4 regions of the Enterobacter cloacae complex sp. ECNIH7 genome follow, and region 3 is predicted to be linked to each of the others. Evidence: predicted binding sites of a transcription regulator. Region 3 holds the regulator's gene; each other region holds the start of a gene.
The links. The regulator PurR, encoded in region 3, represses purine synthesis genes. The targets are predictions, from matches to a motif close to CANGCAAACGTTTGCNTG.
Positions count from the first base shown of each region.

Region 1: gltS (sodium/glutamate symporter) is a predicted target of PurR. The motif match lies at 1,512-1,529, and genes of this name have one in related genera.
Region 2: purE (5-(carboxyamino)imidazole ribonucleotide mutase) is a predicted target of PurR. The motif match lies at 3,998-4,015, and genes of this name have one in related genera.
Region 4: tusA (sulfurtransferase TusA) is a predicted target of PurR. The motif match lies at 2,655-2,672, and genes of this name have one in related genera.

Region 1 covers NZ_CP017990.1:125,630-131,045, forward strand. Annotated here, with positions in the region: gene xanP (xanthine/proton symporter XanP) at 69-1,460, opposite strand; gene gltS (sodium/glutamate symporter) at 1,686-2,888, shown strand; gene recG (ATP-dependent DNA helicase RecG) at 2,891-4,972, opposite strand; gene trmH (tRNA (guanosine(18)-2'-O)-methyltransferase TrmH) at 4,976-5,416, opposite strand, start outside.
Region 2 covers NZ_CP017990.1:1,249,880-1,255,295, forward strand. Annotated here, with positions in the region: gene WM95_RS06090 (porin) at 1-1,076, shown strand, start outside; gene mnmH (tRNA 2-selenouridine(34) synthase MnmH) at 1,199-2,269, opposite strand; gene purK (5-(carboxyamino)imidazole ribonucleotide synthase) at 2,354-3,421, opposite strand; gene purE (5-(carboxyamino)imidazole ribonucleotide mutase) at 3,418-3,927, opposite strand; gene WM95_RS06115 (hypothetical protein) at 4,089-4,274, opposite strand; gene WM95_RS06120 (YdgH/BhsA/McbA-like domain containing protein) at 4,343-4,552, opposite strand; gene lpxH (UDP-2,3-diacylglucosamine diphosphatase) at 4,690-5,412, opposite strand; gene ppiB (peptidylprolyl isomerase B) at 5,416-5,416, opposite strand, start outside.
Region 3 covers NZ_CP017990.1:2,153,073-2,158,488, reverse strand. Annotated here, with positions in the region: gene WM95_RS10725 (MFS transporter) at 1-783, opposite strand, end outside; gene cydH (cytochrome bd-I oxidase subunit CydH) at 947-1,036, opposite strand; gene purR (HTH-type transcriptional repressor PurR) at 1,334-2,359, shown strand; gene punR (DNA-binding transcriptional activator PunR) at 2,378-3,289, opposite strand; gene punC (purine nucleoside transporter PunC) at 3,404-4,603, shown strand; gene cfa (cyclopropane fatty acyl phospholipid synthase) at 4,902-5,416, shown strand, end outside.
Region 4 covers NZ_CP017990.1:4,814,152-4,819,567, forward strand. Annotated here, with positions in the region: gene glgB (1,4-alpha-glucan branching enzyme) at 1-164, opposite strand, end outside; gene asd (aspartate-semialdehyde dehydrogenase) at 414-1,517, opposite strand; gene WM95_RS24055 (YhgN family NAAT transporter) at 1,697-2,290, shown strand; gene tusA (sulfurtransferase TusA) at 2,353-2,595, opposite strand; gene WM95_RS24065 (7-cyano-7-deazaguanine/7-aminomethyl-7-deazaguanine transporter) at 2,763-3,428, shown strand; gene WM95_RS24070 (DcrB family lipoprotein) at 3,501-4,058, shown strand; gene WM95_RS24075 (MFS transporter) at 4,063-5,280, opposite strand.

The sequences.
Region 1 (5,416 bases), 2.0 Mb from region 3:
CAATCCTCAAGGCGGGAATGGTGTAATTAGATGTCACGGCAGGCATTGACTACCTGCCGTGAAGATGATCAGTTCTTTTCAGGCGGGAAAACGAGGTTCAGAACGATAGCGGTGATACCGCCCGCGGCAATGCCGGAAGAGAGCAGGTTTTTCACCCAGTCAGGCGCAAACTGCAGGATCAGCGGCTGCTGGGACACGCCCAGGCCAACGGCCAGCGACAGCGCGATAATCATGATCGCGCGGCGGTTCAGCGGCTCGCGGGAGACGATACGCACGCCGGAGGCCGCGATAGTGCCGAACATCACCAGCGTTGCGCCGCCCAGCACAGGCTCAGGGATATGCTGCACAAAGCCGCTTACCGCCGGGAACAGGCCGAGAACGATCAGCATCAGCGCCACCACAAAACCGACGTAGCGGCTGGCAACGCCGGTCAGCTGGATCACGCCGTTGTTCTGACCGAAGCAGGAGTTCGGGAAGGTGTTGAATACCGCAGAGACAAACGAGTTCAGGCCGTTCGCCAGCACGCCGCCTTTGAGGCGCTTCATGTACAGCGGGCCGGACACCGGCTGCTCGGAGACGTCCGAGGTGGCGGTGATATCACCGATGGTCTCCAGAGAGGTGATCATAAAGACCAGCATCAGCGGCAGGAGCAGGCCCCAGTCAATGCCCAGTCCGTAGTACAGCGGCGTAGGAACGACGATCAGCGCGCTGTTGGTCGGCGCGGTGTTCTCCGGCAGCATGCCCAGCGCCCACGCCAGCAGGTAGCCCGCCGCCATGGCGATCACCAGCGAGGCGACGCGCAGGTAAGGATTTCGCTGACGGTTAAGCAGAATAATGATCGCCAGCACGACACCCGCCAGCAGCAGGTTTTTCGGCGCGCCGAAGGTGTGGTCGCTCATTGCGGCATAGCCGCCGCCGATGGACGTCAGGCCCACCTGGATCAGCGACAGGCCGATAATCATCACGACCACGCCGGAAACCAGCGGGGTGATGACGCGGCGAGCCAGATGCAGAACGCGGGAGATCACCATCTCCGTACAGCTGGCCAGCATCAGCGTGCCGAACAGCGCCGCCATCATGGTCGGAACATCCGCACCGCCGGTTTTCAGCGCCGTACCGCCCATGATCAGCGGTGCCACGAAGTTAAAGCTGGTGCCCTGAATCGACAATAATCCCGACCCCACCGGACCCCACGCTTTAATTTGAATAATCGAGGCCACGCCGGAGGCGAAGAGAGACATGCTGATAATGTGCTGCGTGTCCTGCGCCGGTAAACCGAGCGCCTGGCAAATCAGCAGCGCCGGGGTGATCACCGCAACAAACATTGCCAGAAGATGCTGGCAGGCGGCGAAAAGCGTTTGCGGCAGCGGCGGGCGGTCTTCAAGGCGGTAAATCAGTTCGCTATTTTGCTTCTGCGCAATCGGTTGCGCATCGGGCGACTCTATGGTGTTAACGGACATCGGCGGCAATCCCACGGTGGAAAAGCGGGCATTTTATCTGACCACCTGGTAAAAGCAAACGATTGCCAGCAAAAAAAGGGAAGAAAATCTGCTGCTGTGAGCAGGTTTTCTACAACGCGTGGGGAAAAAAAATTACACTTTTTGCGCCGGGAGCTCATGAAGAGCGCAACCCGGCCCAGGATAACGCCGCGTGTGTATGGAACACGCGCATTACAGGAGCCTTTTATGATTCATCTCGATACGTTGTCGACCCTTGTTGCCGCAACGCTGGTTCTTCTGCTTGGTCGCAAGCTGGTACATAGCGTTTCCCTTCTGAAGAAATACACCATTCCTGAACCTGTCGCCGGTGGCCTGCTGGTGGCGCTGGCCCTGCTGATACTGAAAAAAAGCATGGGCTGGGAAATCGATTTTGATATGTCCCTGAAAGATCCGCTGATGCTGGCCTTCTTTGCCACTATCGGCCTGAACGCCAACCTGGCGAGCCTGCGCTCGGGCGGTAAGGTGCTCGGCGTATTCCTGATTGTGGTGGTGGGGCTGCTGCTGATGCAAAACGCCATTGGCATCGGCATGGCAACGCTGCTGGGGCTGGATCCGCTGATGGGATTGTTGGCGGGGTCGATTACCCTTTCGGGCGGTCACGGAACCGGGGCCGCGTGGAGCAAGCTGTTCATCGAGCGCTACGGGTTTGAAAATGCGACGGAAGTGGCGATGGCCTGTGCGACCTTTGGCCTGGTTCTGGGTGGCCTGATTGGCGGCCCGGTGGCGCGGTATCTGGTTAAGCACTCCACCACGCCGAACGGCAGGCCTGACGATGAGCTGGTGCCGACCGCGTTCGAAAAGCCGGACGTCGGGCGCAGCATTACCTCGCTGGTGCTGATTGAAACTATCGCGACGATCGCCATCTGCCTGACCGTGGGCAAAGTGGTTGCGCAATGGCTGGCGGGTTCCGCATTTGAACTGCCGACGTTTGTCTGCGTGCTGTTTATCGGGGTGATCCTGAGCAACGGTCTGGCGCTGATGGGCTTCTACCGCGTGTTTGAACGGGCGGTATCGGTGCTCGGCAACGTCTGCCTGTCGCTGTTCCTGGCGATGGCGCTGATGAGCCTCAAGCTGTGGGAACTGGCTTCGCTGGCGCTACCGATGGTGGCGATTCTGGCGGTACAGGCGCTGTTTATGGCGCTGTACGCCATGTTCGTGACCTGGCGCATGATGGGCAAAAACTACGATGCGGCGGTGCTGGCGGCGGGTCACTGCGGGTTTGGTCTGGGGGCCACTCCAACGGCTATCGCCAATATGCAGGCGATCACAGAACGGTTCGGGCCATCGCACATGGCGTTTCTTGTGGTCCCGATGGTTGGCGCATTCTTCATTGATATCGTCAACGCGCTGGTGATTAAGCTGTATCTGATGCTGCCGATGTTTGCCTGAAATCAGGCGTTGGAATAGCGCTCGGTTTCCGGCATCCAGCGCTCAATTAACGCTGCCGCCTGTTCGGGGTAGCGTTCATGAATATGGCGAGCCAGGCGCTGAACTTCTGGGATCATGGCCTGATCGCGCAGTAAATCCGCTACTTTGAATTCCGCGTTACCCGTCTGACGCGTGCCCAGCAGTTCGCCCGGGCCGCGGATCTCCAGGTCTTTTTGCGCAATCACAAAACCGTCGTTGCTGTCGCGCAGCACCTGAAGACGCATCTGGGCCGTTTTGGAAAGAGGCGCTTTGTAGAGCAGAACGCAGTGGGACGCAACCGCGCCACGGCCGACGCGCCCGCGCAGCTGGTGGAGCTGGGCAAGGCCGAGACGCTCCGGGTTTTCGATGATCATCAGGCTGGAATTCGGGACGTCCACGCCGACTTCGATCACCGTGGTGGCGATCAGCAAATGCAAATCACCCTGTTTGAACGACTGCATCACCGCCTGTTTTTCGGCGGGCTTCATGCGTCCGTGAACCAGACCCACGTTCAGCTCCGGCAGCGCCAGCTTAAGCTCTTCCCACGTGGCTTCGGCAGCCTGCGCTTCCAGCAGTTCAGATTCTTCAATCAGCGTACAGACCCAGTAAGCCTGACGCCCTTCCTGGGTGCAGGCGTTGCGCACGCGGTCAATGATATCGCTGCGGCGCGTGTCGGGAATGGCGACCGTGGTGACCGGGGTACGGCCCGGCGGCAGTTCGTCGATGGTGGAGGTATCCAGATCGGCGTACGCTGTCATCGCCAGGGTGCGCGGGATCGGCGTGGCGGTCATGATCAGCTGATGCGGGTGGAAGCCCTGCTGCAGGCCTTTTTCCCAGAGCGCCAGACGCTGATGTACGCCGAAGCGGTGCTGCTCGTCGATAATTACCAGCGCAAGACCGTTAAACTGCACCTGCTCCTGGAAGATGGCGTGCGTGCCGACAATCATCTGCACCTGCCCGCTGGCAATAGCCTCCTGTTGCGCAAGGCGAGCTTTGCCTTTTTGCTTCCCGGCAAGCCAGCCCACTTCAATCCCGAGCGGCGCAAACCAGGCGCGGAAATTGTTGGCGTGCTGTTCGGCCAGCAGTTCGGTTGGCGCCATCAGCGCCACCTGCTTACCGTGGGCAATCGCGCGCAGGGCCGCCAGGGCGGCAACCAGCGTTTTACCGGAGCCCACGTCGCCCTGCACCAGGCGCATCATCGGCACGTCGAGCGCCATATCGCGTTCAATCTCGGCGGTGACGCGCGCCTGCGCGCCGGTGGGTTTAAACGGCAGAGAGGCCAGCAGCTTATCTTTGAGCTCATCACGAGGGCTTAAGGGCTGGGCGTGGAAACGCTGCGCGCCCGCGCGAAGCGCCAGCATGCTCAGGTTATGTGCCAGTAATTCCTCAAGGATAAGACGCTGTTGGGCGGGGTGTTTGCCGCTTTCTAAATCGCTGAGCTGCAGCGTTGGCGGCGGTCGATGCAGGGTTCGCAGCGCCTCGGGCAGGCTCATCATGCCCTGCGCCAGCTCGGGCGGCAGCAGCTCGGTAATGGCGCAGGTATCCAGCAGCTCCAGCGCCTGATCGGTGAGCTTACGCAGCGTCGCCTGCTTGATGCCTTCGGTCGTCGGGTAAACCGGGGTAAGCGTCTCCTGCATTTCCGGCGTGCTGAGATCGCCCTGCACGCGGTACTCCGGGTGGATCATCTCTGCGCCGTATTTCCCGCGTTTGGCTTCGCCATAGGCCAGCACCCTGCGGCCCGTCGCCAGGCTGTTTTTCATCGCCGCGCTGAAGTTGAAAAAACGCATGGTGAGAATGCCGGTGCCGTCGCTGATCTGGCAGGTCATCATCCGGCGTCCGCCGAAGGTGATGTTGCAGTTCAGGACTTCGCCTTCAACGGTGGCGTAAATGGCGGGAAGGAGATCGCCAATCTTGTAGAGCTGAGTGCGGTCTTCGTAACGCAGGGGGAGGTGAAGCAGGAGATCCTGCACGGTGTGCAGGCCAATTTTTGCCAGCTTATTGCTTTGCGCCGCGCCCACGCCTGTCAGGCTGTTAAGCGGGATGGCATCCAGCAGGCGGCCTTTCATCGCTTACCCGGCGTACTGCATGGTGGCCCACCACTCGGCATCGGCTTCAATTTCGCCCTGCGCGTTGACGTGGGGGTAAGGCAATTTTTTCTGCTTCGCAACGCGAGCCAGCACCGGATAACCACCTTCAAACAGCAGGCGCTGCTGTTCATCTTCCGGCAGCATGCTGTTGCTGCGCTCGTACATCCCGGCGTTCTGACGCTGACGCTGCGCTTCATACAGAATGAGTGCGGACGCCACGGAGACGTTCAAAGACTGCACCATGCCGATCATCGGAATGATAATTTCACGATCCGCCAGATCCAGCGCTTCCTGGGTGATCCCGGTTTTCTCCTGACCCATCAAAATGCAGGTTGGGCGGGTGTAGTCGATCTCGCGGAAATCTACGGCTTTAGCGGACAGGTTAGTGGCAAGGATCTGCATCCCGCGCCCTTTCAGGTGCGA
Region 2 (5,416 bases), 900 kb from region 3:
AGGCGGAAATCACCGTTCTTAAGCAGGATCCTCAGGCGGGTAACCCGCTGAGCCGCCTGAACTTCACCGTTGGCGGCAGTATCCGTCCTCAGTTCCAGAACATGACCGGCGACGACGGTAAAAACAGCTACAAGCGTAACGGCTTTGACGGCGGCACCCGCTTCCGTTTCGCTGCAGATTACTACCTGTTTGATGACATCAGCTGGATCAGCTACTACGAGCTGGGTGTCAATATTCCTGCGCAGTTTAACTGGGATCACCACTACGCCGACGGCGCACACGACACCACGCGTCGTATGCTCTACACCGGTCTGAAGAGCGACACCTGGGGTACGCTGACCTTCGGTCAACAGAACAGCGTTTACTATGATGTGGTGGGCGCGAAAACCGATATCTGGGACTACGACATGATCGGCCAGGCTCCGGGTAACGGTATCAACGGCGATTACGACGGTTCTTACCGTTCACGCCAGATGCTGAAATATAAGAAAACCGTGGGTGATGCCGATATTTATGCATCCTACCTGTTTGAAGACAGCGAATACCTGCCGGGCAACGGCCTGCGCTACAAGCGTAAAGGCGGCGGCTCGCTGGGTCTGGATTACCACCTGACCACCGACCTGACCTGGGGCGCGGCGTGGAACTACACCCGCGCGGACATGCGTAACCCGGACAACGGCGACAGCAAAACCTACGACCAGAACATCCTCGGTACCGCGCTGAGCTGGACGCCGGACAACTGGACCTTCTCCGCTGGCGGCGGCTGGTATCAGAACTTCCTGACCACCAAAAAAGTGTCTGTTAACGACTACTTCGCCGGTGATGCATGGGGTATTGAATACTTTGCGGGCTACAAGTTCCCAGTCGGTCAGTACGCGGTTAAATCCATCCAGCCTTACTTCATGGGTGACCGTATTGAGTACGTGAACGGCCGTAACTACCAGCGCATCGACAACGGCGTGGGTATCAGCTTCCAGCTGGATTACGGCTTCCGCGTGGATTACGAACACGTGTTCACCTCCAGCACCGACAATCTGGGCGACATGAACCTGGTGCGTCTGCGTTACGACTTCTAAGTCGTTTTGTAGGGTGCGGCATGATGCCCTCACCCTGACCCTCTCCCACGGGAGAGGGAACAAACATTAAAAACGGCAACCCTGGTTGCCGTTTTGCTTTTACCTCGCCATCCGACTTTATTTTAGCGATCAAGCCACTCAGCAATCTCTTCGTACGTCCCGCGATAGACAATCTTCTCCGCTTTTTTCTCCAGCTGATAGCCGTACATCGGGTCGTAATAGTCCTTCAGCAGCGGCGCAAGCCAGCTGAAGTGCGCCTCTGTGCTGCCGGAGCGTTGCTGTTCCAGCAGCGCGGAATCTAACAGCGCGGTGAATTCTGCATACCGCTGCAGCCCCAGACGGCGGCGAATGGCGAACAGGCCGTGGTGCAGGTACTCGCTGTACTCCCTCCAGCCTGCTTCCTCGCCGTAGGCGGCAGAAAAGTCCGCCCACATGTGGTCGAAATACTCTTCGCGCAGGCGCTCAAGACGGACGTTAAACGGGTCTTCGACGACAACGATAGGGGCTTCAACCATGCGGTCGCGCAGGCACTCCGGCAGATGGTTGGAGCCAATCATCCGGCCTTCATCTTCCAGCACCCAGCGCGCGGCGTCTTTTTTCAGGAGCTCAGCCGCAAGGTGATTTTCAAAGCTCGCCTGGGAAAGCTGCGGCGTGAGCGTGCGGCCAAACGACGAACCGCGATGGTGCGCCAGCCCTTCCAGATCGATACCCTGAGCGTGCTGCTTCACCAGCAGGGTTTTACCGTTTCCGGTGCAGCCGCCAATAAGCACCATCGGCTTTTGTGACTGCTCGATGGTCACCTGAATTGCCGTCTGACGCAGGGCCTTATAGCCGCCGCGGATCAGCGGGTAGTCGACGCCCGCCTCTTTCAGCCAGGCCTGAGAGATATGCGAGCGCTGGCCGCCGCGCGCGCAGCAGAGAAAGCCCTCAGGATGGGCAAGGCTTGCTTCCCGCCAGGCGTTGATGCGTGCCTCACGCGTCTCGCCGCTCACCAGCTGATGGCCGAGCGCCAGCGCGGCTTCGGGGCCCTGGCGCTTATAGCAGGTGCCGACGGCGGCGCGCTCGTCGTCGTTCATTAAGGGCAGGTTGATCGCCGCAGGCATCGCGCCCTGGGCAAATTCGATCGGCGCGCGAACGTCGATTAAAGGGGTATCAGACGCGAGGATCGCGCGATAGTCCGTTCCATCGTTCATGGTTATTCCAGAAGAAAACTCAGCAGCAATGGGCGGGGATTGTACGCCGGGGAAGGGGAAGGTCAACTCCCCGGCGCAGATGTCTTACTTGAGCTTTGACTGTGCCCAGACAATACCGCTCGCATATTCCGGAGGCAGGAGCGGGATCATGGCTTCCAGGGTGGCGCTCAGGCGGCCCGTGTCGCTGTCGTTCAGGTTCAGGTGACCGACCTTACGACCCGCGCGGACCTCTTTGTCATACCAGTGCAGATGCACGAGCGGCAGCTTCAGCCAGTCGTAGTTCAGATCGGTGCCGATCAGGTTGATCATCACCGACGGGCAGTTCACCACCGGCTGCGGCAGCGGCAGGTCGACGATCGCGCGCAGGTGCAGCTCGAACTGGCTGATGGACGCGCCGTTTTGCGTCCAGTGCCCGCTGTTGTGCACGCGCGGCGCAAGTTCGTTGATCAGCAGACCGGACGGGGTGATAAAGCACTCCATCGCCATGACGCCCACATACCCGAGTTCGTGCATGATGGCAGAGAGCATATCTTCCGCCTGCGCCTGCTGGTCAGCATTGGCGTGCGGGAAGGCGACGCTGGTGCGCAGAATGCCGTCCTGATGCAGGTTATGCGTCAGCGGATAAAAGACGGTATGCCCGTTGTGCCCGCGCGCGCCAACCAGCGACACTTCACCGCTAAAGTTGATGCCCTGCTCAACGATGCACTCGCCGTAGCAGTCGTCCGGCAGTTCTGCCGTTTCATCTGCACGCAGGCGCCACTGGCCGCGGCCGTCGTAACCGCCCACGCGGCGCTTCACGATTGCCAGCTCGCCCAGCATCGCGAAAACGTCATTCCACTCGCTTTTATCGGACAGGAGCTGCCACGGCGCGGTCGGCAGACCGAGCTTGTCGAACAGCTGCTTTTGCGTCAGACGGTCGGCGATGATCGGGAATACGTCGCGGTTAACGAAGGCGTTATGACGCGCCAGCTCGCGGGTCAGAGCCGTTTCCGGCCAGCGTTCGATCTCGGCGGTGATCACGCTCTGGTGGAACGGTACGGCTTCCGGTTCGGCGTCCAGCCCGACGGGCCAGACGGCAATACCCAGCGGCTCACCGGCCTGACGCAGCATGCGGCCTAGCTGGCCGTTACCGAGGACGCAAACCTGCTTCATGCCGCACCCCGCGGGTCCGGATTGTCCAGCACCTCGTCGGTCTGGGCTTTACGCCACTCCGCCAGACGCTGGTGTAATGCTTTATCGTGCGTCGCAAGAATTTGCACCGCCAGCAGGGCGGCATTGGCAGCACCCGCTTTACCAATCGCCAGCGTGCCGACAGGAATACCGCGCGGCATCTGGACGATGGAGTAGAGGCTATCCACACCGCTTAACGCGGCGCTTTGGACCGGAACGCCTAGTACCGGCACCAGGGTTTTGGCGGCAATCATGCCTGGCAGATGTGCTGCGCCGCCCGCACCGGCAACGATCACCTCATAACCGTTCTCTTCGGCGCTTTCGGCGAAGCTGAACAGTTTGTCCGGTGTGCGGTGCGCGGAGACCACTTCAACGTGGTGCGGAACATTCAGGATTTCAAAGATTTCGGCGGCGAACTGCATGGTAGCCCAGTCGCTTTTGGACCCCATCACGATGGCGACACGCGCCGGATTATTGCGGGAAGACATGCGTCTTAAAACTCCTGTGGTGCGAAACACACTGCTTTCGAGGGCACAGAGAATAGCATGTTATACGGGCAAGGAAAACGGTTGCGCGGTTAAAAGGTGAGCAGTTATGGCGAGAAAGCGATAACAAAAAAGACCGCACGATGGCGGTCTTTTATGTGATGTTACTGAAGATCCCCTGCGGACAGGTTCTCGTTGTCGAACGCGCGGCTGACATCGATATGATTTACCATGCTGGTGTCGGCATTCGAGCCTGATTTTGGCACGGAGAAGCGATTCTCCGCGGCCTGTGCGCCTGTGGACACCACGACTGCCAGCAGCAGGGTACTTACGATGCTGATGTTTTTCATTCTCTGTTCCTTCCTCATCGTATTGTCGCTGTCGCACGTCGTAGCTGGCGGCACGGCAATCAGGGTTTTTATTTAGTCAGTTCTGCGGTCATGTACACGCGGTTGTTGACCTTCGCGCTCGTGATTTTATAAGAGGCATTCTGCTCGGCGGCCTGCGCGGCAATTTTCGCTTCTGCGCGGTCAAGGGTAGAGGCGGTTGCGCTCACGCTTTGAGCGAAAGAACCGAAAGAAACCAGGGAAAGAGCGGCAACTGCAACGAAAGTTTTGATGGATTTCATGGTCGTATTCCTTAAGTATTTTATCTGGGATAGGGCGTGTTGCCCTGATGTGATAAATAATAAGCCGACCACGGGCTGATTAAAATCGAAACAATTTGCCGATATTGTTCAAAAAAATAGAATGATAGTGTGAGGGGTTAGAACGGAAACGCGATCAGCTCCACGCCCTCTGGCGTGACTTTGACCATGGAGCCTTCGGTGTGCCAGGCACCCAACACCACGCGATGGGCCGCTTCGCCGTTGGCGATAAGGGAATGGACGTCAGGACGGTGCGTATGACCGTGGATCAACCACTGAACGCCATGCTTTTCCATTACGCTCACCACGGCCTGCGGGTTCACGTCCATGATGGTCATGGATTTGCTGCTGTTGGCGGCTTTACTGCCCGCGCGCATTCTGGCGGCGATGCGGTTGCGGATAAACAGCGGCAGCGCAAGGAACACCTTTTGGATCCACGGGGTGTGGACTTTGGCGCGAAACGCCAGGTAGCCAGTATCGTCGGTGCAGAGCGTGTCGCCGTGCATGATCAGGACCCCGCGGCCATAGAGATCGAGCACCTGCTCTTCCGGCAGCAGCGTCATGCCGCTTTCGCGGGCGTAGCGCTTGCCGATCAGGAAATCACGGTTGCCGTGAATGAAGTAGCAGGGAACGCCGGAATCCACGAGGGCGTGAATGGCGGCTGCCATTTCACGGTGCAGCGGGTTAGGGTCGTCGTCGCCAATCCAGGCTTCAAAGAGGTCGCCCAGGATGTACAGCGCATCGGCGCTTTTCGCTTCACCGCGTAAAAAACGCAGAAAACCGGCGGTTATCGCCGGTTCTTCTGTTTGCAGATGCAGATCCGCAATAAAGAGTGTCGCCACGAAT
Region 3 (5,416 bases):
GGCAAATTTCCCGCCGAGAAAGTTGCCGATCGAGAAGCCCACGCCAATCAGCACCAGCATCGCGGTCACAAAGAGAGGGGTTGCGTGGGTGATGTCATGCAATACAGGTGAAATATAGGTGTAGAGGGTAAACATCGCCCCTGCCCCCAGCACGGTGGTCAGCAGCGCGGAGAGCACCTGCGGGCGCATCAGCACAGCCAGCTCTTTACGCACTTCCGGACGTTCTCCGGCGCTGCCTTTCGGCAGGGAGAAGAACAGCGCCACCATCGCAATCACGCCCAGTCCGGCCGTCGCCAGGAAGGACATTCGCCAGCCAATAACCTCGCCCAGCCAGGTTGCCGCAGGCACCCCGCCGATGTTGGCAATCGTTAGCCCCATAAACATGGTCGCCACGGCGCTCGCCTGCTTGTGTTTTGGCACCACGCTGGCTGCCACGACCGATCCCAACCCAAAGAACGCGCCGTGGTTAAGGCTGGTCAGAATACGCGATAGCATCAGAGTGGTGTAGTCCGGCGAAATGGCCGAAAGCACGTTGCCCAGGGTGAAAATCGCCATCAGGAAAATCAGCGCATTGCGGCGCGCGCGGTGCGAAAGCAGAAGCGTCATCAGCGGCGCACCGACCATCACGCCGATAGCGTAGGCGCTAATTAACATCCCTGCCGCAGGGATAGAGACATCTACGCCCCGGGCAATAACAGGCAGTAACCCCATCGGGGAGAATTCAGTGGTGCCAATCCCAAAAGCGCCAATCGCCAGGGCCAGCAGGGGAAAATTGATTTTCATGCGTCAACTCCGGATGCCGTGTCATTTGGTGACACAGAACAAAGAAGCGGAAAGCATGACATCAATCACAAAAAATGAGAAGTTAACAAAATGGCAAAAGATTTTTGCCAGAGAAGTAACAATCCGGGGAGTCGGGAGGGAGAAGGCTCTCCCTCCGCGTAAATCAGTGCAGCGCAGCCGTCAGACCGGCCGCAACAATCAGAGCCAGCACAACAACGGTGGTGAACAGCGAAAACTTAAGATCGGAACTCATCAATTTTTCTCCTTTTAATCCCCACACGAAAAGTGAGCTTGCTCATTTTTGCACAGATTACGTCAAAAATCTTCCTGGATTTATACTGATAACCACTTTACCTCTTCCCCTTTTCATCAAGATAGGACAAAATTCCACGCTAAATTTATTAGCGTACCGGCCATTGACCCCCTCCTGACGTCCCGTGTCGTTTTCCCGGCGTGCCGCAATTCAACATTGCGAGATAAGGGTGAGAGAAGGCAAACGTTTACCTTCAAGTTTTTCAGGAGCTTAGGATATGGTCTGGAGTGACATTTAATGGCAACAATTAAAGACGTAGCAAAACGCGCAAACGTTTCCACTACAACCGTATCACATGTAATTAACAAAACCCGCTTTGTGGCGGAAGAGACGCGCAACGCCGTCTGGGCAGCGATCAAAGAGCTGCACTATTCGCCAAGTGCGGTTGCGCGCAGCCTCAAGGTTAATCACACCAAGTCCATTGGATTGCTGGCGACCAGCAGTGAAGCGGCCTATTTTGCCGAGATCATTGAAGCGGTCGAAAAGAACTGCTTCCAGAAAGGCTATACCCTGATTCTGGGCAACGCGTGGAACAGCATTGAAAAACAGCGTGCCTACCTGTCGATGATGGCGCAAAAGCGCGTTGATGGCCTGCTGGTAATGTGCTCCGAGTATCCGGAGTCAGTGCTGTCGATGCTGGAAGAGTATCGCCATATTCCAATGGTGGTGATGGACTGGGGCGAAGCGCGCGCAGACTTCACCGATTCTGTTATCGATAACGCCTTTGAAGGCGGCTATATGGCCGGTCGTTATTTGATCGAACGCGGTCACCGCGAGATTGGCGTGATCCCCGGTCCGCTGGAGCGCAACACCGGCGCGGGCCGTCTGGCCGGTTTTATGAAAGCGATGGAAGAAGCGTTGATCAACGTGCCGGAAAACTGGATTGTGCAGGGCGACTTTGAGCCGGAATCGGGCTACCGCGCGATGCAGCAGATCGTCTCCCAGCCGCACCGTCCGACCGCCGTGTTCTGCGGAGGCGACATCATGGCCATGGGCGCGCTCTGCGCTGCCGACGAGCTGGGCCTGCGCGTACCGCAGGATATTTCCGTGATCGGGTATGACAACGTGCGTAACGCGCGCTTCTTCACCCCGGCGCTGACCACCATTCACCAGCCAAAAGACTCGCTGGGCGAAACGGCCTTTAACATGCTGATGGACAGAATCGTCAACAAGCGTGAAGAGTCGCAGTCCATTGAAGTTCACCCGCGTCTTATCGAACGCCGTTCCGTTGCGGATGGTCCGTTCCGCGACTACCGTCGTTAATCGCTTTACGGGGGCCAGCTACGCTGGCTCCCGTAACCATTCCCGGTTCAGCGTTTCGCTGTCTCCCAGATAATCCAGCAGCCAGGCCATCGCAGGCGAGACATCATTTTGCTGCCATGTCAGGCAGCAGGCCGCATCCGGGAACGGATTCTCCAGCGTCAGCTCAACCCACTCTCCGGTATCGATGCGCGGACGCGCGAAATGAACGGGCACCATCGCGACGCACAGCCCGGCGCTGAGGCACGTCGCCGACGATTCCCAGTCAGGGGCCACCACCCGCCGCTGGTTGTCGAGAAGCCAGGTGATACGCTTGGGCAATGAACGGGACGTATCTTCCAGCACCAGCGACGGCCAGTTGCGCAGCGTGTCATCGCTCAGCGGCCCTTCCATCGCCGCCAGCGGATGGTCGCTTGCCACCACGCATTTCCAGCTCAGCATTCCCATATCGCGAAAGGCGTAACGTCCCCCGACCGGGATCGCCTGCGTGGCCCCAATCGCCATCTCTGCCCTGCCGTCCGCCAGCGCATCCCAGACGCCGTTAAACACCTCCTGCGAGACCCGCAGCTCGACGTCAGAAAAATGACGATAGAAATCGACGATCATCTGCCGGGTGCGCTCGGGTTTAACGATGTTGTCCACCGCGATGGAAAGATGTCCCCGCCAGCCGTTAGCGATCTGCTGACACTGTTCGCGGGTGATCTGCATTTTTTTGATAACAGAACGCCCTTCTTTCAAAAACCACGCGCCTGCGGGCGTTAATTCCACATCACGATGCCGCCGTTCAAACAGCGGAACCGCCAGCCACTCCTCAAGCTGACGCACCGTGTAGCTGATTGCCGAAGGGACGCGGTGCAGCTCCTGCGCCGCACCGCTAAAGCTGCCGTTACGCGCAACAGCATCGACCACTTCAAGAGAATAATCTGACCACATTTTCTGCCTGCAAAATTTTTGAATGCACCCGCCAAATATTAGCGTTTCACAAGCGGCTTTGCACTCCCTACACTCAGCGCCAATGTATACCTGCCTCCTCAGGAGAATAAAATAATGCAACCCAGGAACAGTTTTTTAGTCTGGCTCGGCGGCTTGAGCGTGCTGGGCTTTTTGGCCACCGATATGTACCTGCCGGCGTTTGCCGCCATGCAGGAAGATTTACAAACGCCTGCTGCCGCCATCAGCGCCAGCCTGAGTTTATTCCTCGCCGGTTTTGCCTTCGCTCAGCTGCTCTGGGGACCGCTCTCGGATCGCTTTGGTCGTAAACCGGTACTGTTGCTGGGCCTGGCCATTTTTGCGGTGGGCTGCCTGGGAATGTTATGGGTACGCGATGCCACCTGGCTGCTGGTGCTGCGGTTTATTCAGGCCGTGGGCGTCTGTGCCGCGGCCGTGACCTGGCAGGCGCTGGTCACCGACTATTACCCGGCTAACCGCACAAACCGTATTTTCGCCACCATTATGCCGCTGGTGGGTCTCTCACCTGCCCTCGCTCCCCTGCTGGGCAGCTGGATCCTCGCGCATTTCGACTGGCAGGCCATTTTCGCCACGCTGTTTGCCATTACTCTGGTACTGATGCTGCCGGCGTTCGCCCTCAAGCCCGCGCATAAAAAAGAAGCGCATACTGACGCGAAGCCGATTACCTTTACTTCCCTGCTCAGCGCCAAAGCGTATCGCGGGAATGTCCTGATCTATGCCGCCTGCTCGGCAAGCTTCTTCGCGTGGCTCACCGGCTCGCCGTTCATTCTGCACGATATGGGTTACAGCCCGGCAGCCATCGGCCTGAGCTATGTTCCGCAGACCATCGCGTTCCTGGTAGGCGGGTACGGCTGTCGCGCGGCGCTGCAGAAGTGGGAAGGTCAGCAGATGCTGCCGTGGCTGCTGGTGCTGTATGCGCTGAGCGTTATCGGGACCTGGGCCGTTGGCTTTATTCCCGGTGCCGGTCTGGCTGAAATTTTGATCCCATTCTGCGTGATGGCCGTCGCGAACGGGGCGATTTACCCTATCGTTGTAGCCCAGGCGCTGCGTCCCTTCCCGCAGGCGACAGGCCGCGCCGCCGCGCTGCAGAACACCCTGCAGCTGGGGCTGTGCTTCCTGGCAAGCCTGGTGGTCTCGGCGCTGATTGCCACGCCGCTCCTGACCACCACCAGCGTGATGCTGGTGACCGTTGCGCTGGCGGTGTTGGGCTATCGCATGCAGGCAGCCGCGCAGCGTGAGCAGGCTAACCGCGCACAGGTTGAAACGTCGCATGCATAATCGCGCCGGAAATCATGTTAATTTTCAGTGATTAGGTTGCTAACAATTTTCTATTGAATCACCAAATTTTGAGGCCTATACTAAATTTGGTTCGATTAAATACGATAAATATTAAGTGTTAACGGGAGCCGGAGTGCTCCCGTTTTACCATGGAAGGCATTTCGGCAAGGGTTATCTCCCTTCCTCTGTTCTACGTCGGATATTAGCCTCGCGGTATTTACCGTGAGATTTCTCACAAACCAAAAAAAGCGTCTACGCTGTTTTAAGGTTCTGATCACAGTAGGGTGATGGAGAAGCTATGAGTTCATCGTGTATAGAAGAAGTCAGCGTTCCGGACGACAACTGGTCCCGGATCGTCAGTGAACTGTTAGGTCGAGCAGGCATCACTATCAATGGATCATCGCCATCCGATCCTCAGGTTAAACATCCCGACTTTTTTAAACGCGTGTTGCGGGAGGGATCGTTAGGCCTGGGAGAAAGCTATATGGACGGCTGGTGGGAGTGCGAACGTCTGGATACCTTTTTCGCCAGCGTGCTGCGTGCCGGTCTTGAAAATCAACTCCCTCGCAATCTGAAAGACACCCTGCGCGTCGCCTCTGCCCGACTGTTTAATCTGCAAAGTAAAAAACGCGCGTGGATCGTCGGCAAAGAACACTACGATCTGGGCAACGACCTGTTCAGCCGTATGCTGGACCCTTTCATGCAATACTCCTGCGCCTACTGGAAAGACGCGTCGACGCTTGAAGAGGCCCAGCAGGCCAAGCTGCGTCTGATCAGCGAAAAGCTCCAGCTCCAGCCCGGCATGCGCGTGCT
Region 4 (5,416 bases), 2.5 Mb from region 3:
CGGCCGGTTTTGGGTTCAATCACCCAGACTTCTGTGGCATCCGGTAACAGTGCCCTAACTTCAAGGCCGTCCTCAGTTTGATGCATCCCAAGCACAGAAAAGGGGTCAGCAAAATGACCCGCAATAAGCGCATTAATCACGTCTCTATCCACACGATCGGACATGGTATTCATCCTGTTTTTTATGTCGTCCTTTTTAAGCGCTCCGGGACGACTTTTAATGTGACCTGAACGGGACAGCACAAAAATGTGCATCCATTCTGCTCCGTTCGAACCTCAGGTAAGAAATGACTCTTCCTTAAAGCATAGCCAACGCTCTAGATGACTCCTGATAAAAAATAAGACATACGCGTGTTACTCCATGTAGTACGCAAAAAAAAGGGGTGAAAATCACCCCCGGTAGTTAACAAATTATTACGCCAGCTGGCGCAGCATGCGGCGCAGCGGCTCGGCGGCGCCCCACAGGAGCTGGTCGCCGACGGTGAACGCGGAGAGATACTCCGGCCCCATGTTCAGCTTGCGCAGACGGCCAACCGGCGTGGTCAGCGTGCCGGTAACGGCAGCCGGGGTCAGCTCGCGCATGGTGATATCGCGATCGTTTGGTACCACTTTCGCCCACGGGTTGTGCGCGGCCAGCAGCTCTTCCACGGTCGGAATAGACACATCTTTTTTCAGTTTAATGGTGAAGGCCTGGCTGTGGCAGCGCAGCGCGCCGATACGCACGCACAGACCGTCAACCGGAATGGTGTTCGCGGTCGCGAGGATTTTGTTAGTCTCAGCCTGGCCCTTCCACTCTTCGCGGGTCTGGCCGTTATCCAGCTGTTTGTCGATCCACGGGATCAGGCCACCGGCCAGCGGTACGCCGAAGTTATCCACCGGCAGCTCGCCGCTTCGGGTCAGCTGAGTGACCTTACGCTCGATATCAAGGATCGCGGACGCCGGGTTTGCCAGCTCGGTCGCGACGCTTTGGTGCAGCTGGCCCATCTGGGTCAGCAGCTCGCGCATATGACGCGCGCCGCCGCCGGACGCCGCCTGGTAGGTCGCCACGGAGACCCACTCAACCAGATCCTGCGCGAACAGGCCGCCGAGGGACATCAGCATCAGGCTGACGGTACAGTTACCGCCGACAAAGGTTTTCACGCCGTTGTTCAGGCCGTCGGTGATGACGTCCTGGTTCACCGGGTCGAGAATGATGATGGCATCGTCTTTCATGCGCAGCGAAGAAGCCGCGTCAATCCAGTAGCCCTGCCAGCCGCTTTCACGCAGCTTTGGATAGATTTCGTTGGTATAATCGCCGCCCTGGCACGTCACAATAATGTCGAGTGCCTTCAGCGCTTCCAGATCGTAAGCATCCTGCAACGTGCCTGTGGTACCACCAAAGGACGGAGCAGCCTGGCCGAGCTGGGAAGTGGAGAAGAAGACCGGGCGGATAGCGTCGAAATCGCGCTCTTCAACCATGCGTTGCATGAGTACAGAGCCGACCATACCGCGCCAGCCGATAAAACCAACGTTTTTCATAGCATTTTTTTCCTGCTGAGGGTGTGTGCTGATTGTGCAAGCCAGTATTGAACTGGGATATGCTTCACATTACAAAATGCTGCCAAAGTCGCAAGCGAAATTAATCGATGATTGCCCGGCAATCAGAAAAAGCGCTAATCATCGAAATAACACTACTAAGTATCAGGGATAATTTAAAGATGAGTGAAATCATTTCCGCGGCGGTTTTATTGATCCTGATTATGGATCCACTGGGAAACCTGCCTATCTTCATGTCGGTGCTGAAGCACACCGAGCCGAAGCGCCGCCGGGCGATCATGATCCGCGAGCTGCTCATCGCCCTGCTGCTGATGTTTATCTTCCTGTTTGCCGGTGAGAAAATTCTCGCATTCCTCAACCTGCGCGCCGAAACCGTTTCGATTTCCGGCGGGATTATTCTGTTCCTGATTGCCATTAAGATGATTTTCCCGAGCGCGGAAGGCAGCAGCAGCGGCCTGCCCGCGGGTGAAGAGCCGTTTATCGTGCCGCTGGCGATTCCACTCGTCGCAGGGCCGACCATTCTGGCCACGCTGATGCTGCTGTCGCATCAGTATCCGAACCAGATGAGCCATCTGGTGATTGCCCTGCTGATCGCCTGGGGCGGGACGTTTATCATCCTGCTGCAGTCGTCGCTGTTCCTGCGCCTGCTGGGTGAGAAAGGGGTGAACGCGCTGGAGCGCCTGATGGGGCTGATTCTGGTGATGATGGCAACGCAGATGTTCCTGGACGGGATCAGGGCGTGGATGAAGGGATGACGTTCTCCCTCTCCCCGCGGGAGAGGGCCGGGGTGAGGGCATCAGGCCGCAGAGGCGCCCATCTACCCCTTACGAATCAAATACCGGTACGGCAGCGCTTCGGTCTGCTGTGCCACCAGTTCATGCTCCATAAAGGTACAAAAGCCGGGAATATCGCGGGTCGTGGCCGGGTCGTCGGCAATAATCAGCAGCGTTTCACCGGTCTGCATGTTGCGCACGGTTTTGCGTACCATCATTACCGGCTCCGGGCAGCGAAGGCCCTGGGCATCAAGAGTGTGGTCTGGGCTGGAAAACAGGTCGGTCATGATCTTCTCGGTCTGGTAAAAACGGCTGTAGTTTACGCCCGGTTGCGATCAATGCAAACCAGGTTAACGATTGCGTAAAAACTAACCATTGCAATGTCCTGACAAAGCAGTATCATGCTGCGGTTTTTATTGGGTTCCCTCACCCCAACGTATAAAAAGGTCACAATATGACGTCGTTTTCTGAATCACAGCGCGTAAAAGCGTTGTTCTGGCTTTCGCTTTTCCATTTGCTGGTGATCACCTCCAGCAACTATCTGGTGCAGCTCCCGATCTCCATCTTTGGTTTTCACACCACCTGGGGCGCATTCAGCTTCCCGTTTATTTTCCTCGCGACGGATTTGACCGTGCGTATCTTTGGCGCACCGCTGGCTCGCCGTATTATTTTTTCGGTCATGCTCCCGGCGCTGTTCATCTCGTACGTGGTTTCGTCTCTGTTTTATATGGGAAGCTGGCAGGGCTTTGAGGCGTTAACCCACTTCAACCTGTTTGTTGCCCGTATCGCTGCCGCAAGCTTTATGGCCTACGCGCTGGGGCAGATCCTCGACGTGCACGTGTTTAACCGCCTGCGTCAGAATCATCGCTGGTGGATGGCGCCAACCGCCTCCACGCTGTTCGGTAACGTGAGCGATACGCTGGCCTTCTTCTTCATCGCCTTCTGGCGCAGCCCGGATGCGTTCATGGCCGAACACTGGATGGAAATCGCGCTGGTGGACTACTGCTTCAAGGTCCTCATCAGCATTGTTTTCTTCCTGCCGATGTACGGCGTGCTGCTCAATATGCTGCTGAAAAGGCTGGCAGATAAATCTGAAATCACGGCATTGCAGGCTGGTTAAGGGTTCGCTTTATCAGTTGTGATAAGATGAACGAATGAGCCGTTATGGCCGTTTATCGAAAGGAAGAAGTCAATGCGCAATCTGGTTAAATATGTCGGGATTGGCCTGCTGGTTGTGGGTCTTGCAGCCTGTGATAACAGCGACACGAAAACGCCTGCTCAGGGCGCATCCGCAGAGAGCAACGCGACCGGCCAGCCGGTGAATCTGATGGATGGCAAACTCAGCTTCTCTCTGCCAGCCGATATGACCGATCAGAGCGGCAAGCTGGGCACCCAGGCGAACAACATGCACGTTTACTCCGACGCAACCGGGCAGAAAGCGGTCATTGTGATTGTGGGCGACGACACCAGCGAAGATCTGGCCGTCCTGTCCAAACGTCTGGAAGATCAGCAGCGCGGCCGCGATCCGCAGCTGCAGGTCGTGACCAATAAATCCATCGAGCTGAAAGGCCACACGCTGCAACAGCTCGACAGCATCATCTCTGCAAAAGGCCAGACCGCATACTCTTCTGTGGTGCTGGGCAAGGTTGATAACAAACTGCTGACCCTGCAGATCACCCTGCCAGCCGAAGATCAGCAGAAAGCGCAGACGGCTGCTGAAAACATTATTAACACCATCGTGATCCAGTAACGCTTCACGATGATGACGTGGCCTCCGGTGCCTGCACCGGGGGCCATTTTTTTAGCCGCCACGTCAGCAGGAGCGCAATCACCACCAGGCCCGCCGCGGCAAGATAGATCACCGGCACGCCTGCCCAGGACATCACCAGCCCCGCCAGCGGGCCGGTAATCCCTAAAGACATATCCATAAACACCGTATAGGTCGCCAGCGCTGCCCCCTGGTTCTGCTGCGGCACGGCTTTTACCGCCACCACGCCCAGCGCCGGGAAGACCAGGGAAAAGCCAGCCCCCGCGAGGAACACGCCCACTTTCGCGACCCAGGGCACCATCGCTATTCCGGTCAGCAACAGCCCGACAATCTCTATCGCAAAGCAGATCATCGCCACGTTCAGCCCGCCAAGGCGGTTGATGCCGTTAGGGAAAAGCAGGCGGGCGCCAACAAACGCACAGCTAAACAGGGTTAACGCAAAGGCTGCGCCGTCCCAGCCTTTGGCGTCGTAGAACAGGGTAATGAAGGTCGCGATTACGCCAAAGCCGGTGGTCGCCAGCGCCAGCGCCATGCCGTACGGCCAGACGCGCCCCAGCACCGCCCGAAATGGCAGCGGCTTGCCTTTGCTGGCCTTAACTTTCGGACGCGGCAGCGCAAAGAGGATTGCCAGCAGCGCGACCGCCATAATGGTGATAGCCAGCCCATACAGCCCGCCAAGCGCATAGCAGGCCACGCCGAGCGGCGCCCCGAGCGCCATCGCACCGTAGGTGACAATCCCGTTCCAGGAGATCACCCGGCCAATGTGGGGCGCGCCTACCACCCCCACGCCCCACAGCGTTGAGCCGGTTCCCGCCAGACTTTGCCCGATGCCAAGAATGACGCGGCCCAGGCAGAGCAGCGCCAGGCTGACCAGCGGCCAGTGGCCGGTTGCGGCAGCCAGCAGATAGCTCAGGCCACTGAGAAAACAGCCGCACAGTCCCACCACCACGATGCTTTTTGGACCGAACGTATCCGCGTAGCGCCCGGCATGCGGGCGGCTGAGAAGCGTGGCGAAATATTGCAGGCTAATCACCAGCCCCGCCCAGAAGGCGCTGAAGCCCATCACGTCATGGACATAGCCCGGCAGGACCGCCAGCGGCAGGCCAATGGTCAGATAGCTGGCAAAGTTGAAAATCACAACGGAAACGATGCGCAGATTGAGGCGCAGTCCGCTCAGTGCCGGTTCAGCGGCAGGTTCGGGCATGGGGTTCTACCTGGATTTTTTACAACAGTGTTTCACTATTACCACGGCGCAATAAGAAAATCAGCCCCGACTTTCAGATTAACGGTGCCAGACGAAGCGAAGCCCGGGCACTACACTTATCGGGTCATCATATTAA